Regions from separate parts of the Paenibacillus sp. P22 genome, predicted to be linked through region 1. Evidence: riboswitches for the same ligand, from Rfam matches in the RefSeq annotation. Region 1 holds a riboswitch; each other region holds the start of a gene.
What was found. Region 1 has a riboswitch for thiamine pyrophosphate ahead of BN871_RS25145 (ABC transporter substrate-binding protein). Riboswitches for the same ligand answer to the same signal wherever they lie in the genome.
Positions count from the first base shown of each region.

Region 1 (3,858 bases):
CAAGCTGCTCGGCGGCCTGCTCGGCGCTGCGCTGGCTGTCGTCTTCGCCCTGGAGTCGATGCGCAACGTGCGCGACTTCGGGGAGCTGATCTCCGCCACGTTGCTGCCCCAGACGCCGATGTGGTGCACGATGCTGGTTTTGACGGGAATCGTCTACTACACCGCCAGGCAGGGAGTAGAGGCGTTCTTCCGGGTCAACCAAGTGCTGATTCCGGTGCTGGCCGTCAGCTACATTTCCCTTCTGGGGTTGTTTCTGGCGTCGGGCCTGCTCGACTTCAACCGTCTGCGGCCTGTGCTGGAGAACGGCTTCAGGCCGGTCCTGCACGCGGCGTTTCCCGATATCCTGTCGTTTCCGTTCGGACAGGTCATGGTGCTGATGATGTTCTGGACCTATGCCAGACGCTCCCCGTCCACAGGCGCGATGTCCTATGGCGCCTACATCGGCGTCTCGCTGTTCCTGATCGCGGTCAACATGGTGCTGATGATGGTGCTCGGTCCGGAGCTGTACCGGCTCGCCGAGCTTCCGACGCTGGAGGCGGTGGAGCAGATCCGGCTGTTCAACTTTCTGGAGCGGCTCGATATTCTCGTGACGCTGCTGCTGTACATCGGGCTGTACGTCAAGGCTACGGGACTGTTTTTCGGTTCGGTCATCGCTTTGCGGACAGCCTGGGGAGTTCCCTATCGGGCCGGCGCCCTCGTCATGGCCCCGCTCATCTTCACGGCAAGCTTCCTGGAGCCGATCATGTCGCAGCATTTGTGGACGGGCATGACCGTCTACCTGAAATTCAGTCCCTATTACCAGATCGCGCTGCCGCTGCTCATGCTCGTCATGGGAATCGGATGGGTCAAAAAGAAAGCGCAGCGGCAAGCGGGGCAAGGCGGCGCAAAGGCGGGAGCCGGCGGTCAGGCCAAGGGCCGGGGAGGCCGGCGGTCAGAGCGGCAGCGGCCAAAGCGGAGCCGGGAATGCGGCGGCCGGCGGAGCCGAGGCAAGCGGAAGCGGACAGCCGGGAAACGGGAAGGCAGGAGCCGATGGGAGCGCCGAAAAGGCCGGAAGCCAGGACGGGCAGCAGGACGAGAGTCCTGGCTCTGACGGCAAAAACGGCGAGCGGAACAAGGCTCGCGGAGCGCCTGCCGACTCTGACGCCAAGCAGCCGTCTTCAGGCTCGGAAAGTCCGGAAGCCGGCTCTACGTGATGCCGCGCGCCCGCAAATTTCGACACGGAAGGTTGCAATAAAAGGCTTCTCTGCTATAATGGCTCTATTGACAACCGAATGAGCCTGGGGAGCTGGCGTACGCCGGCTGAGAGGGGAGAAGCATCCCGACCCGTTAAACCTGATCTGGATAATGCCAGCGTAGGAACCGCATGTCATCCGAGCCTTTTGCCGCCCTCGGGCGCAAAAGGATTCACGTGACGAAGACGTCTTCCTTGGGAGACGTCTTTTTTTTATTGTTCCTCTCATGCTGGCGCTCCGGACAAGGCCCGGGCGGGCTCACGGCTGCGAGAGAAAGAAGGGGAAGCAACATGGGCATTTCAAGCGGGATGGGCAAAAAAGCGGGGCTGGCCGCACTTGTTCTGGCGACGCTGCTGGCAGGCTGCGGCGGGAACGGGAACGGCGCAAGCGGCGGGAACAACGGCAGCGGGAACAGCGGCACAGCGACGCCTGCGCCTTCCGGCAGCGCCGGAACGAGCACGTCCGCGCCGGTCAAGAAGGTGAAGGTCGTCCTCGACTGGACGCCGAACACGAATCATACCGGCCTGTACGTCGCCCGGGACAAGGGCTTTTTCCTGAACCACGGCCTCGACGTCGAGATCGTGCAGCCGCCGGAGGGGACGGCAGCCGACACGCTGGTCGCCAAGGGAGAGGCTGAATTCGGCGTCGGCTACCAGGAGAACATTACGCTCGCCCGCAGCGAGGGATTGCCGCTCGTGTCGCTGGCGGCCGTCATCCAGCACAACACTTCCGGCTTTGCTTCGCCGGAGGCCAAGGGCATCAAGGAGCCGAAGGCATTCGAGGGCAAAACCTACGGCGGCTGGGGAGCCCCGGTCGAGCAGGAGGTCATCTCCTCGCTCATGCAGGAGCAGGGCGCCGATGTCGGCAAGGTCAAGATCGTCAACATGGGCAACGCGGACTTTTTCACCGCCGTGAAGCGGAATATCGACTTCGCCTGGATCTATTACGCCTGGACAGGGGTGGAGGCGGAGCTGCGCGGGGAGAAGCTGAACATGGTGTACTTGACCGACTACAGCAAGAAGCTGGATTACTACACGCCGGTGCTGGAAACGAGCGAAAAGCTGATCCAGGAAAGCCCTGATGTGGTGAAGGCGTTCATGGCCGGAGCTTCCGAGGGTTACGCCTACGCGATCTCCGAACCCGACGCCGCCGCGGACATCCTGATCAAGGCCGTTCCGGACCTCAATCCGGAGCTGGTGCGCGCCAGCCAGAAGTGGCTGAGCCCCAAATATCAGGATGACGCTCCCCGCTGGGGCGAGCAGAAGGCGGAAGTCTGGACGAATTATGCCGAATGGATGCATGAGCACAAGCTGCTGGACACCTTGCCGGATCTGTCCAAGGCGTTCACGAACGATTACTTGCCGGCATCCTGATGCCGGCTGACGGGGAGAGGGAACCGGATATGGCCAATGCGCTTGTAAGCATTCAGATTTTGCCGACGACGCCCGGCGGGGAAAGCGTGCTTCCGTACGTGGACCGGGCGATCGAGATCATCAAGGAGGCCGGCGTGCCGTACCGCGTCGCGCCGCTCGAGACGACGATGGAGGGCGACCTCGTGCGCCTGCTCGCCGTCGTCGCGGAGATGAGCAAGGAGATGGCGGCGATGGGCTGCCCCTCCGTCATCTCTCAGGTGAAGATATACTACAACCCGGAGAACGGCGCCTCGATGGACCGGCTGCTGGAAAAATACCCGGATGGACAGTAGAACGATACGCTGGAGGGCTCTGCTGCCTCCGGTCGTCGTCATGGCCGCCTTCCTGCTCTTGTGGGAGGCGGCCGTGCGTCTGTCCGGGACGGAGGCGTGGCTGCTGCCCGCCCCGAGCGATATCGCCCGGGATGCCTGGTCGGCGCGCCCGAGGCTGGCGCAGCATACGGGCGCGACCTTGAGCCTGACGCTGCTCGGCTTCGCCGGGGGCGCGGCCGCAGGCCTGCTGCTGGGAGCTGTCCTGCATTTGCTGCCGCTCGTGCGATCGGGCTTCTATCCGCTGCTCGTCCTGTCGCAGAACATTCCTGTCATCGCAATCGGGCCGCTGCTCGTCATCTGGTTCGGCTTCGGACTGCTGCCGAAGCTGCTGCTCGTCATGCTCGTCTGCTTTTTTCCCGTCTGCGTCGCCATGCTCGGCGGCCTGCAGGGAGCCGACCCGGGCCTGGAGCGGTACATGCGGATGATCGGAGCGGGCCGCTGGCGCCGCTTCCTCGGCCTGGAGCTGCCGGGCGCGCTGCCGCAGCTGTTCTCGGGCCTCAAGATCGCGGCTTCGTACAGCGTGACGAGCGCGGTCGTGGCGGAGTGGATCGGCTCCGACCGGGGGCTCGGCTACTTCATGCTGCTGTCCTCCAAGGGCTTCAAGACTTCGCTTGTATTCGCCGGAGTCGCGCTTGTCGTGATGCTCAGCCTGATGCTGTTCGCGGCCGTCGCAGGCGCGGAGAAGCTGACGCTGCGCTGGCGGCCGCGCAAGGAGGATGGAAGATGAACGTGCTGGAAATACGGAATCTGCGCAAGTCGTTCGGCAGCGGGGGCCGTCGCGTCGAGGTGCTTGGCGGAGTGTGCCTGACGGTGGGCGAAGGCGAATTCGTCTCGCTCGTCGGCCCTTCCGGCAGCGGCAAAACGACGCTGCTCAGCCTCATC
Region 1 covers NZ_CBRA020000259.1:146-4,003, reverse strand. Annotated here, with positions in the region: partial or broken gene BN871_RS25150 (GerAB/ArcD/ProY family transporter) at 1-1,090, shown strand, start outside; TPP riboswitch at 1,269-1,377, shown strand; gene BN871_RS25145 (ABC transporter substrate-binding protein) at 1,523-2,605, shown strand; gene BN871_RS25140 (MTH1187 family thiamine-binding protein) at 2,635-2,937, shown strand; gene BN871_RS25135 (ABC transporter permease) at 2,927-3,703, shown strand; partial or broken gene BN871_RS25130 (ATP-binding cassette domain-containing protein) at 3,700-3,858, shown strand, end outside.

Region 2 (8,726 bases), on a different contig from region 1:
GGCGAAGAAGATGGAGGGCAGGCTGGCGGGGACGGCCGGCAACGAAGAGGCTGTCCAAGCGATCGGAGAGGAATTTGCCCGTATCGGCCTGGAGAAATACAGCGGAGACGACTACCCGGTCCTATTTCCGTACCGATCGGCAGAACGCAGGGAGATCGGCCTGAAGGTGACGATGAAGGACGGCAGCGTCAAGGAGCTGGTGTATGGTAAGCATTTCCGGGAACGCGTAATCCGGATGGATCTCGACGCTACGGCCGAGCTGAAGCTGGGCGAGGATTCCATCGGCTCGCTGACGGCCGGTACCGCATTCGTGGCGGCATCGGAGGAGGAGCTCGATCGGGCGCAGAAGGGGAGCACTCGGTTCATCCTGGCCCGCACCGACATGCTCAAGCAATATCCCGCCCGGCGGAATCTTAATGTGCCCGTCGTGGATATCAATGACGATACATATATCTTTCTGAAGAAGAAGCAGGAGGGAATTGAAAGCATCTCTCTGCGAATGAAGTATGAGGACAAGGAAGAGGCGAAGGCCGCCAGCGTCATCGGCAAAATCTCAGGCACGTCTGCAAGCGGACCGGATCACCATGTCCTCGTCCTTTCGGCGCCTCTCGATTCCCTGGGCTCGGACGCCGGGCAGATCTATGAGGGCGCTTCCCGGGCCGCGGCTGTCAGCGTGCTCGCGGGGCTGGCGGAATCGCTGAAGGCCCTTTCGGAAGAGAGGCCGTTTTATTCCGACATCGTCTTTTGCGCCTTCAATGGGAGGGAAAACGGGCTTCAGGGAAGCCAGGCTCTCGTCGATTCCCTCTATGATTCCAATGTACACCTTTCTGCGGTCAGCTTGGATGCGGTGGGGGTCAAAGGCGGCAAGCTCAACTTGCTAACCGACAACACGAAGAATCGTTTTGTAACCTCACTGGCGGATGTATTGAAGCAGGACGGCTTCAATGCGGATATACGCCACAACTTTGACGGCGATCATGCTTCCTTCGGCTATTATTCGCTCCCTGCGGTGTCGTTCGGGCTGGAGGAGCCGAACAGCGTGCGGACGGTCCGGGACCGGGCAGAGAATCTTGATTACGGGGAGCTGTCGCGAATTTCCGGCATCATTCTCGACTTTGTCCAAAAGCAGGACGAAGAGGCGAAGCTGGAGCATAACCACGCGGAGCTATATCCGTTCGGCCGGGAGAAATCGATGTATGAATACCAGGACGTCAAGCAGCAGCTGGTGCAAAGAGAGATGGCCAAACTGGCGTTCAAGCAGTACGAGCTGTTCGAGAATAAAGAGCAGAACATTCGGGAGCTGGTCTCGAACCCGTATCAAAACATGGATAAAGTGGAGTTCCAGAATCGATATCCGGGTTATTCTCTCCCGCAGAGCGTGGGGCGCTATTCTCTCCGGAGCGTGATTGCCATCGTGGACGAAAAAGCTTTCGGAGCGGGCAATCTGGATGATCTGGAGCCGAATCGGATTTATACGTCGGACAAGACAGTTGAAAAAAAGGATATCAATGAATTGAGTCTCAGCTACGAAGGGGAGAATGGTTCGGTTCTGTTTTTATCCGTGCTGAACGGAGAGGGAAGCTCGTCCATGCAGAATTCCGATACAATTCCATCTCGAGAGGTTCTGAAAAACGGATTGGAATTCACGGTCTATGATCGCGCCGGAACGGCTTTTTCGGTGCTGTACCCGTTCAACTCCGGAGGGAAGGACTACAAAGCCAGCCTGGTTGCCTATGTAATGACGGATACGGGGATGTCTCCAAAATGGGAGCTTGACGATGCGGAGACGGCCGCGCTGCTGAAGGGAATCGACTGGAAGGGCCTGACTTGAGTCAAGAGAACTGCATGGGAGAGCCGACGCCGGCGCTGAGGATAACGGATGCCCTGCTCAGGGAATAGAGATTGGCGCAGATTCCCCCAGGGCATATTAGGCAGCCATTTTTTAAATAGCAGGAACGTCCATACACAAAAAAGACCCTGGAGAGAGCAGTTCTCCAGGGTCTGTTTGGGTATTTTAGGAACCGCCGCGACGGCTGCCTCCTGCCTTCGTCCGTCAACGAACGTCGGTTGCGGCAAGCAAGGGATAATGGGTGCCGAGCAGCCAAGCCAGCAGCCAGAGGGCGGCGATGGAGACCGCATACAGGGCATCGATGCGCGACCAGCCATAGACGTAATAGTACGTGCGCTTGCCGCTGCCGCTGCGGAAGCGCCTCGCCTCCATGGCGGCGGCCATCCGGTGGGCGCGCCGGATGCTCTGGGCCAGCAGCGGCAGGGCATACATCCGCAGGCGGCCGTAGATTCCTTTGCGTCCGGGGCCGGCTCCCCGGATCTGGAGCGCTTGGCGGAGCGTGAAGAATTCATCCGCCAGCAGCGGAACCATATTGAGGGCGGCCAGGAAGCTGTAGGCGTACTTGGACGGCATCCGGAGCTGCTGCATGAGCGAGTAGAACAAGGCGACCGGACGGGTCGTAAGCGCGAAGGCGAGTCCGACCGCCGCGACCTGGAGCGAGCGGAGCCCCAGATGCAGCCCGCGATAGAAGCTTTCCTCCGTGATCCGGATCAGGCCGAGCTCGAACCAGAGCGTAGCGCCGGTCCCGAACATGATCATGCCGGAGGCTGACGAGATGAAGACAAGCAGGAACGGGGAAGCGTACAGCAGCACGCGCAGAGGCGGATGTCCGGTTGCAAGCAGCGGCAGCAGGGATGCGGCTGCGAGCAGGGCCATGACATTGGGGTTGTGGACGAACAGGGCGGCGACGAACAGCAGCACGGACACCGCTAGCTTCAGCGTCGGGTTGACGCGATGCAGCCAGGTTTCGCGATGGGAAAAGGTCAGATGCATGCCGTGCCGCCGCTCCTTTCCGCAACAAGCCCGCCGTCGACTAGCCACTGCCGGGTCGCGAAGCGCCGGACCAGCTCCGGGTCGTGGGTGATCATGAGAATGGCGCAGCCGCCCGAGCGAAGCCGTTCCAACTGCTCCATCATCCGCACCGTGCCGCTCGCGTCGAGGCCGAAGGTCGGCTCATCCAGCAGCAGCAGGCGCTGGCCGCCGACCATGGCCGTTGCGACGCTGAGCCTGCGCTTCTGTCCCATCGACAGCTGATAGGGATGGCGGCCGCCGAGGCCGTCGAGCGCGTAGTTCTCCATGAGCGTCCTTGCCCGGCTGCTGCGCTCCGGTTCCCGCAGCGATCGCGGCAAGGAGTAGGCGAGCTCGTCGAGGACGGAGTCCGTCACGAGCTGGAACTCGGGATTTTGGAAGCTCAGCGCGGCATGCTTGGCCATATCCCCGGGCTTTTTCAGGCTTTGGACCGGAATGCCGGGAATGTACAGGCTTCCCTTGGTCTTGATCAGCTTCATGATGGCGAGCAGCAGCGTGCTCTTGCCGGCTCCGTTGACGCCGGTGACGGCGATCCAGTCGCCGGCGTTCACTGCGAGCGGGCCGGTCCGCACCTTGGGCCGGCCGCCCCGCCATCCTTCCAGACCGTCCAGCTCGAGCAGCAGCTCGGCGGAACGGACGCCAGACGACGGAGCGGTCGCTGCGGGGCGGATGGCGGCATTCCGATCGTAGTCCTCCCAGAAGCCGGGGTACCAGATGCCGTATTCCCGCAGCAGCTCCCGGTGCTCCCGGAACACGAGGCGAGGAGAGCCGTCGGCCTGGATGCTTCCGTCGGGTCCGAATACAATGACCCGGTCCATATCTTCCGCGATGCCGGCAATCTTGTGCTCGACGATGATGACGGTCCGCCCGCCCCAGACGGAGCGGAGCGAGCTCCATACCTGCCGCGTGCCCTCCTCGTCCAGGAGGGCGGTAGGCTCGTCGAGCAGCAGAGCATCGGGCTCCATGGCGATCATGGCCGCGATGGCAAGCCGCTGCTTCATTCCTTGGGACATGCCGGCTACCGGGAAATGGGGGTCTGCCAGGCACAGGCCGACAGCCTCGAGACAGCGAGAGATGCGGGCCGGCATTTCCTCGCGCGCAATGCCCGCGTTCTCCAGCGCGAAGGCGATTTCTTCGTCGGCATACGGCATGCAGAACTGGGAATCCGGATCCTGGAACACATAGCCCGGCCGGGCGGGAACAAGGCAGCAGTCCGCCTTCATCGGGATGCGGATGGCCGCCGGCACCAGGCCGCCGAGCACCTGCAGCAGCGTCGACTTCCCGCAGCCGCTCGGTCCGAGCAGCAGCACCTTCTGGCCGCGTTCGATGGTCAGGCTCAGCCCTTTGAAGAGGAGCGGAGTGTCTTCTCCGGGATATCGGAGCCGCAGGTTCTCTACGCGCGCCGCAGGCCCGGCATGTTGGACGGGCGGCATCGGCCGTTTCGCTGCAGGCACAGCCTCGTCGGCATGACGCTGCCGTTCGGTGCCGGTTCCGGAGGCATTCATAGAGGGCAAGCGGCCGCTCCCGATGGCGGGAGCGAGAGCTGCAAGCGGCGTCGAAGCCGCGCCGATCTCCCCGCCGTTCGTCGGAGTGTGGCTGCGAATGCAGCCTTTTAGGATGACGTCTGCAGCTTTCATCGCCTTATCCGAGAGCCTCGTAATCCTTGGCCGATGCCGGGCGGATGAGGCTCAGCACGCCGGTGCGCTCCAGCGCCTTGGCCAGCGCCCAGGCGAACAGGCCGGCGATGACGACGCTGCCGAGCAGACGCATGGAGACGAACAAGGTGTAGTTCCAGGCGGTCATTTTATCGATGTAGCTGTAATGCGCGTCGATGAAGATGGAGACGACGGCGGAGCCCAGGGACGCAAGGACCGTCACGATCGCACCTGCCTTCCGGTACAGGAAGGCGGCGAAGATGATTTCGGCTCCGAGACCCTGCAGCACTCCATAGACAAGCGTCGAGGCTCCCCACGATCCGCCCATGAACGCTTCCAGCGCGGCCGCGGCCGTCTCGGCGAGCAGCGCGGCCCCGGGCTTGCGGATCAGGAGGAAGGCGAAGGTGCCGGCCATGAACCACATGCCGTAGCTGAGCTGCTCCGCATGAAGGCCGAGCGGCTTGAGAATGTCGTACATCGGATTCCAGATGCGGTAGATGATGCCGAAAACGACGGCTACGACAAGCGTGACGAGAATGTCGGCGAGCGTCAGTCCTTTTGGACGGTCGGCATTGGGCATGGCGGTGGACATAAGAAATCAGACTCCCTCTCAAGGAAAATTGGAATGTTCCCCACAGATGGCTGCTGACCCGGCCCGACCTCCTCCGGGGGCATAGGAAAAGCCCGCCGGAAGCCGGCGGGCAGAGGGAATAAAGGCATATCCGCGCAGGATGGGCGCAAGCCCGGCGGCGCGGTGCATTCTCTCTACGCTGGCATTACCCAGATCAGATCAATGGTCAGCGGCATACGGCCGCAGTCTCAGCCCGACTTCATCGAGCCCCCATGCATGCTATGGAAATTGTCCTTACTATAACGTGAAAATCGGGAAGCGGCAAGAGGGATTATGGCCGGCGGTCAGCGGGGAGCGATATTTTCCGCGAGCAGCTCGCCCATCGGCGACCAGTCCGGCTCCGGGGGGCGGGTCGGGCTGGACACGGGCAGCAGCGGGAACAGAAGCTCCGCGATGCGGTACGCCTCCTCCAGGTGGGGGTAGCCCGACAGGATGAACCTGTCGATGCCGAGCGCGGCGTACTCCTTCAGGCGAAGCGCCACCGATTCGGGATCGCCGACGAGCGCGGTGCCGACGCCGCCGCGCACGCGGCCGATGCCGGTCCACAGGTTGGGAGCGATCTCGTCCTGCCCTTCGCTGTCGCGGACCAGCTGTGTCATGCGGCGCTGCCCGACCGAATCGAACCGATCCAGCACGGCCTGCGCGCTCCGGGCGTCCTCCTCGCTGACATGGCGGATGAGCCGGCGGGCTGCGGCCCAGGCTTCCTCCGCCGTCTCACGGACGATGATCTGCACCCGCAGGCCGATGTCGACCTGCCTGCCGAGAGCATGGGCGCGGGAGCGGACGTCGGCGATTTTGGCCGCAACCATCTCCGGCGTTTCGGCCCAGGTCAGATAGGTGTCGATATGCTTGGCGGCGACGGCATGGCCGGCTTCCGAGGAGGCTCCGATATAGAGCGGCGGCGACTTGCGGCCGAAGGGAGGATATTGGAGCCGGGCCCCTTCCACCTGGATATGCCTGCCGCGGAAGGTGACCTCCTCGCCGGCCATCAGGCGATGCCATACTTGCAGGAACTCGTCCGTAGCCTCGTACCGGTCGGCGTGGCTCAGAAAAATGCCGTCACCCCGCATTTCATGCGGATCTCCGCCGGTGACGACGTTCACGAGCAGCCTGCCCGAGGAGAGCCTCTCGAACGTAGCGGCCATGCGGGCGGCGATCGTCACCGAGACGCCTGCCGGGCGGACCGCCACGAGAAAACGCAGGCGCTCCGTGGCGGTCATGAGCGCGGATGCGACGACCCAGCCGTCCTCGCAGGCATGGCCTGTCGGCACGAGCATGCCGGTATAGCCGAGCCTGTCGACGGCCTGGGCGATTTGCCGGAAATAAGGCAAGTCGGTTATTTTGGCGCCTTGCGTCGTACCCAAGTAGCGCCCGTCTCCCATTGTAGGGAGGTACCAGAATAGTTCCATGATGTCTCCTCCTGCATTATTGTCCGATTTGCCTGATGTCGAATTTATGAACGGGAAGCACCCGGCAGGCTGGCAACCTAGGAATGGAATAGCTCCCGTCTTTCCGTCTGAACGATGAATCTAAGGACGGTACGGCTCCTGCCTGGAGGACGGTCCTCCCAGCGGCATGGCTTCCGCTCGTCCGGTGCGCCCTTGCCGGGCTGCGCCTGACGGCGCCCCGTCCGCGATGCGCCCGATCAGCCATTCGCGGAGCTCGGCGAACTCCCGGCTGGATCGCAGCGGAGCCTTTCCTTCCGCATGCAGAGGATTGGCGAAGTCCTCGACGATCCTTCCCGGAGACGGATGCAGGAGCAGGATGCGCCGGCCGAGCAGCAGCGCTTCGTCGACATCATGCGTGATGAAAAGAATGCATTTGCCCGTTTTCCTCCAGATCTCGCCGACATGAGTCTGCATGGACTCGCGCGTCAGGGCGTCCAGCGCGCTGAACGGCTCATCCATGAGGATGATGCTGGGGTCGGCGGCCAGCGTGCGGGCGATGGCGGCCCGCTGTTTCATGCCTCCCGACAGCTGGTGGGGATACATGGACGCTGCGGAGGCAAGGCCGACCAGCTCCAGATAGGCTTGTGCCTTGCGGCGGCGCTCGGCTTTGGGCATGCCGGCCATTTTCAGGCCGAACTCGACATTGCGGGCAACGGAAAGCCACGGGAACAGGTTGGCATGCTGGAAGACGACGCCGACCTTGGTGTCCGGAGCGGAATGCTGTGCTCCGTCAATGACGATGCGTCCCTCCGACGGCTGGATATACCCTGCGATCAGGTTCAGCAGGGAGGACTTGCCGCATCCGGACGGACCGAGGACACAGATGAATTCATCTCCCGCCAGCTCCAGGCCGATGTCCTGCAGCACGGAAGGGGCAGTCGGTGAAGCCGGGCCGTAGCGAAGGGAGATATGCTCCAGACGGATGCGGCCCGCAGCGGCTTCGCCGGGCGGCGGCACAGGCACGGATGCGGCGCCCGTTCGTTGGGCTGTCACGGTCATGGCGGATCCTCCTTAAGGACGGTAATGGGCATGCGGGCGATACGCCCGCCTCAGGCCGTTACTTCAAATAAAGATCGCTTCGGATCGCTTCCTGGAACGTCTTCAGGCCGGGCGCGGATTTGATCGACTTCTGCTCGACGAGGAAATCGGCCGTTTCCTTCAGCAGCGCCCCGAAGGCGCCGGGCTTGTCGGGTGTGCCCATATACTCGGGAAGAGTCTGCTCGGAGGCGTCCAGCACGGTGATCTGCTTCATCGCCGTCAGCGTCTCTTGCGGGGACAGGCCGAGCTCCTTGGCGAGCAGGCCGGACGCTTCCTCGGCATGGTCCCGGTAATACTTGGTCCCCTCGTCGAGCACCTCGATGTAGCCTTTGACGGCTTCCGGATACTTGGAGGCGAACTCCTTGCTCACGACGCCGAATTCTCCGGTGATGCCGCCTCCGGCCGCCACTTCCTTGGAGGTGACGATGACCTTGCCGCCGTCCGCGATCAGCTTGGACTGCACGGGCTGCCAGATGTAGGCTCCGTCGATGTCGCCCCTCTGCCATGCTGCGGCCATTTCGGGGGCGGGCATGTCGATGATCTTGATTCCCGACGGATCGATGTTCTTCTGCTTCAAGGCGGAGAGCAGGCTGAAATGGGAAGTGGAGCTGAATGTGGTGGCGATCGTCTTGCCCTTCAGATCCTCCAGGCTGCCGATGCCTGCGGAAGTCTTCACGACGAGCGCCTCGCTCTCGCCGATGATGTCGTGGATGTAATAGATCTCGTCGGGCAGTCCCTGCGCGATGCCGGAAGCTCCCGGCGGCGTGCCGACCATGCCGAAGTCGATGCTGCCGCCCGCCATGGCAGCGTTGACGTCGCGGCCGGCGTCGAACTTCAGCCACGAGACTTTGACGCCGGGAAATTTCTTCTCGGCCAGTCCGAGAGCTTTGGCCATCAGCTCGCCGTTCGGGCTGACCTGATAGCCGATCCGGATTTCCTTGGGCAGGCCGGAGCTTCCGCCGCCTTGGTCTGAGCTTCCTTCGCTGGATGAGCCGCATGCCGTGAGCGCAAGCAGGAGAAGCGCGAGGGAAAGGGCATAGAGAAATCCGCGTCCTTGTCGGCGGAATCCGGTGGAA
Region 2 covers NZ_CBRA020000026.1:22,246-30,971, forward strand. Annotated here, with positions in the region: gene BN871_RS06015 (M28 family metallopeptidase) at 1-1,831, shown strand, start outside; gene BN871_RS06020 (energy-coupling factor transporter transmembrane protein EcfT) at 2,054-2,842, opposite strand; gene BN871_RS06025 (ABC transporter ATP-binding protein) at 2,833-4,515, opposite strand; gene BN871_RS06030 (ECF transporter S component) at 4,520-5,125, opposite strand; TPP riboswitch at 5,279-5,388, opposite strand; gene ssuD (FMNH2-dependent alkanesulfonate monooxygenase) at 5,449-6,573, opposite strand; gene BN871_RS06040 (ABC transporter ATP-binding protein) at 6,694-7,611, opposite strand; gene BN871_RS06045 (aliphatic sulfonate ABC transporter substrate-binding protein) at 7,670-8,726, opposite strand, start outside.
Region 2: another riboswitch for thiamine pyrophosphate. It lies ahead of BN871_RS06030 (ECF transporter S component); the one in region 1 lies ahead of BN871_RS25145 (ABC transporter substrate-binding protein).

Region 3 (4,096 bases), on a different contig from region 1:
TTGTTGCTTGGGACTTTTGAAAACCTCCCATCTTGGTATCCTGCCGAATTATTTGAGGTAACGGATACGTTACTCCCTTTAGAGTGGTACTTTCAATTTTACGGGAATGAAAACAGTATTAGTGCCATTTGGGGGTACAAAGAACTTGTAGCTATTGATTCACATCACGATGACCTTATTGAGCGTGAAGATGAAGCGGTACGTATTTTTTTGAAGCGAAAGAAAGAGATAGACGAATTTAATGAATAGCAAGTTTCAGGCGGCCTTCTTCTGATGGAGAGAGCCGCTTTTCTTTGGCGGGGCTACCCAGTGCCGAATGAACTCAACATTCAACCAATAACACATCTAACGCATGTAATACCCGAATAAAGATTTTTCTATCTTGTTTGTACGCACACAAATGCTGTACTTTTATACCATAAATAACGCTATACCAATACATCAACAGATCGATTATGGTCAGTTACCACCATGATTGACCTGTTTTTTGTTATCTTCGTTTTCTTCGTTTTTTTCAAATTTCTTCTCAACTATCTCGATATAGAAATTGAGAAGGCAATCCATTGAAAAGTCATCGCAACTAATCGGAGGGATAGCCCGACTTTTATAATGTCAGGACGTAACTGGCATTCTACAACGGGAAGGTCATGTGTTAATGCCTAGCCATCTCCCCTCTTATTAAGCCCGAAATTCATCAAAAAATTCGGGAGGGGGCGGCACATGAAAGGGGTCACTGTATCCATTGACCGTATTGTCATCGACTTTACAGGCGTTAATTGGGATTTCTTCAATGAGCTTCACAAGCGTATCTGTCACTTCTACGGGCTCAGGATGACGGTGGGAGAAAGAGGATTCCAATACCGCATCAGAATCAATACGGGAGAACACTTCCTGCATATCTCCTACAAGTTGATTTTTGCCCCAAGAACACAGAGGAACACGCTGAGGATTGAAGCCTACCCGAAATCGCTAGTCTACTTCCGTCAATGGCTCGATCGAACAAATCCGAGAGTATGCAAAGCAAGTGCTTTGATTAAAAGTGGTATTGCACGGATTACAGGAAATGGTACAAAGCAAATAGTAACATCTAATAAGGAAAAATATTAGATGTCAGCCCTTATTACACTCATACCACTACTACCTCAAATCCCGGTTATATTGGTAAACCTAATTCTAGTATCGATATTATTGACCGAAAAACGGGTGAGTTATTAACAAGAAGATGGTATGGAGCAAATGGTAGAGCTATCAGAGATGTAGATTATACCCATCATAATAACACTAAAACCCACCCTGAAGCACCACATGAGCATACTTGGACGTATGATAAAGATGGAAATCCATTTAGAAATTAAAAGGGGGAATAGAAAGTGGGATACACAGAACTAGTCCAACGTGTAGGATGGGGTGAAGAGTTTCAATTCTATTATCTAGGTGATGAGTTCTGGATTAGTAGAAATAAAGAAGGTCTCTATTTAACTAAAGGGAAGAACTCTTTTACACAATCGTTTCTAACCGCAGAAGAATTGTTTAAAAATGCTCGAATAGATGGAAAAACAATTTTTGAATTATGGGAAATGATAGAAATTTAATTTTAGAACCTTGATTGGCTTCATGCCTTTCAGGGTTTCTAAGTGGGACCTAGTTGACAACTTCCCCCATCCCGACTTATAGTCATACCAAGATATCCACTAGGGGCGCCTGTACGGGCTGAGATAAAGCGCAAGCTTTGGTCCCTTCGAACCTGATCTGGGTCATGCCAGCGTAGGAAAGTGGTCGAACATGCCTTTTATTTGGCTTGTGCCTCTTTTCGCCGCTTCCAGACCGGAGGCGGCTTTTTGCCGTCCTCCGGCGGAAAGCGGCGGAGAATCAGATGCACCCAATCTGCTAGCCGCAATCTGCCGATGAAGGCGAATGCGACGAGTAGAGTGTCCCGGACAGCCTGCGTTTTTCGCGCAGACCATCGGGAACGAAAGGCATGAACCGGCATTTCCAAGCGTGCAGCCCCCTGGCGGATATCAAAATCCGTTAAGGGGGCTTTTGATTATCCATGGCCATACATACCGAGCTGCTGCCGGGCAGCCGCAAAGTCTACATGCAGGGAAGCCGGGAGGATATCATGGTTCCGATGAGGGAAATCGCGCTGTCGGACAGCGAGGTGCGGGGAGTTTCCATCCCCAATGAGCCTCTGCGAATCTATGACGCAAGCGGCCCTTATACCGACACCGATTACGAGGCGGATGCCGCGAGAGGCTTGCCGCCCATGCGAAGAGGCTGGATCTCGGAGCGGGCAGATACGGAGCCATACGAGGGCCGCATCATCCGTCCCGAGGACAATGGCTTCTCCGACGCAGGCAAAGCCGCCGAGAGGGGAGCGGAAATTTTCCCGCCATCCGGCAGGCTGCCGCTGAGAGCTCTCGCAGGGGGCAACATCACCCAATTGCATTACGCAAGGCAGGGCATCGTGACTCCCGAGATGGAGTTCATCGCCCTGAGGGAAGGGATGGAGGCGGAGTTCGTACGTTCCGAGGTCGCGGCGGGAAGAGCGGTCATTCCGGCCAACGTCAACCATCCCGAGAGCGAGCCGATGATCATCGGGCGGCATTTCCACGTGAAGATCAACGCCAACATCGGCAACTCCGCCGTGACCTCCTCGATCGAGGAGGAGGTGGAGAAGATGACGTGGGCGACCCGCTGGGGAGCCGATACGATCATGGATCTGTCCACCGGCAAGAACATCCATACGACGAGGGAATGGATCATCCGCAACTCCCCGGTTCCGGTCGGGACCGTGCCGATCTATCAGGCGCTGGAGAAGGTGAACGGCAAAGCGGAGGACCTCAGCTGGGAGGTGTTCCGCGATACGCTGATCGAGCAGGCCGAGCAGGGAGTCGATTATTTCACCATCCATGCCGGAGTGCTGCTCCGTTATGTGCCGCTGACTGCGAAGCGCGTTACGGGCATCGTCAGCCGGGGAGGCTCCATCATGGCGGCCTGGTGCCTCGCCCACCATAGGGAGAACTTCCTGTACACGCATTTCGAAGATATCTGCGAAATCATGAAAGCTTACGACGTGACCTTCTCGCTCGGCGACGGGCTGAGGCCGGGATCGATCGCGGACGCCAACGACGAGGCGCAGTTCGCGGAGCTGGACACGCTCGGCGAGCTGACCAAGATTGCCTGGAAGCATGACGTGCAGGTCATGATCGAAGGTCCGGGCCATGTTCCGATGCATCTGATCAAGGAAAATATGGACCGTCAGCTCGCGGTCTGCGACGAGGCTCCCTTCTACACGCTTGGTCCGCTCACGACGGACATTGCGCCGGGCTACGACCATATCACAAGCGCGATCGGGGCGGCGATGATCGGCTGGTTCGGCACGGCGATGCTCTGTTATGTGACGCCCAAGGAGCATCTGGGGCTGCCGAACCGGGAGGATGTGAAGGAAGGCGTCATTACGTACAAGATCGCCGCCCACGCCGCCGATCTCGCCAAGGGCCATCCGCAGGCGCGAAAGCGCGACGATGCTCTGTCCAAGGCCAGATTCGAATTCCGCTGGCGCGACCAGTTCCATCTGTCGCTCGATCCCGAGCGGGCGATGAGCTACCACGACGAGACGCTCCCTGCGGAAGGCGCCAAGAGCGCGCATTTCTGCTCCATGTGCGGGCCGAAGTTCTGCAGCATGAGGATCACGCAGGACATTCGGGATTACGCGGAGAGGGAAGGGCTGGACACGGCGGAGGCAATCGAGGCGGGCATGAAGGAGCAGGCGGAGGCGTTCAAGGCCGGAGGCGGCAGCATCTATGCTTGAGCAGGCGGCAACAAGCCGATCCGAGGCGCAAGAAGCCATTCAGGAACGGTATTCCCGGCAAATCCGCTTTGCTCCCATTGGCTGGAAAGGACAGCGGCGGATCGGCCAGGCCGTCGTGCTTGTCGCCGGTACCGGCTCGCTCGGAGCTTCGCTGGCGCAGCATATGGCCCGGGCCGGGGTAGGCGAGCTGCGGCTTGCCGACCGCGACTACGTGGAATTCAGCAATCTGCAGCGCCAGATGCTGTTCGACGAAGAGGATGCCCGGCTGGCGCTTCCCAAGGCGGA
Region 3 covers NZ_CBRA020000229.1:64-4,159, reverse strand. Annotated here, with positions in the region: gene BN871_RS23920 (hypothetical protein) at 1-249, shown strand, start outside; gene BN871_RS23915 (hypothetical protein) at 721-1,107, shown strand; gene BN871_RS27175 (hypothetical protein) at 1,371-1,592, shown strand; TPP riboswitch at 1,684-1,788, shown strand; gene thiC (phosphomethylpyrimidine synthase ThiC) at 2,051-3,811, shown strand; partial or broken gene BN871_RS23900 (ThiF family adenylyltransferase) at 3,804-4,096, shown strand, end outside.
Region 3: another riboswitch for thiamine pyrophosphate. It lies ahead of thiC (phosphomethylpyrimidine synthase ThiC); the one in region 1 lies ahead of BN871_RS25145 (ABC transporter substrate-binding protein).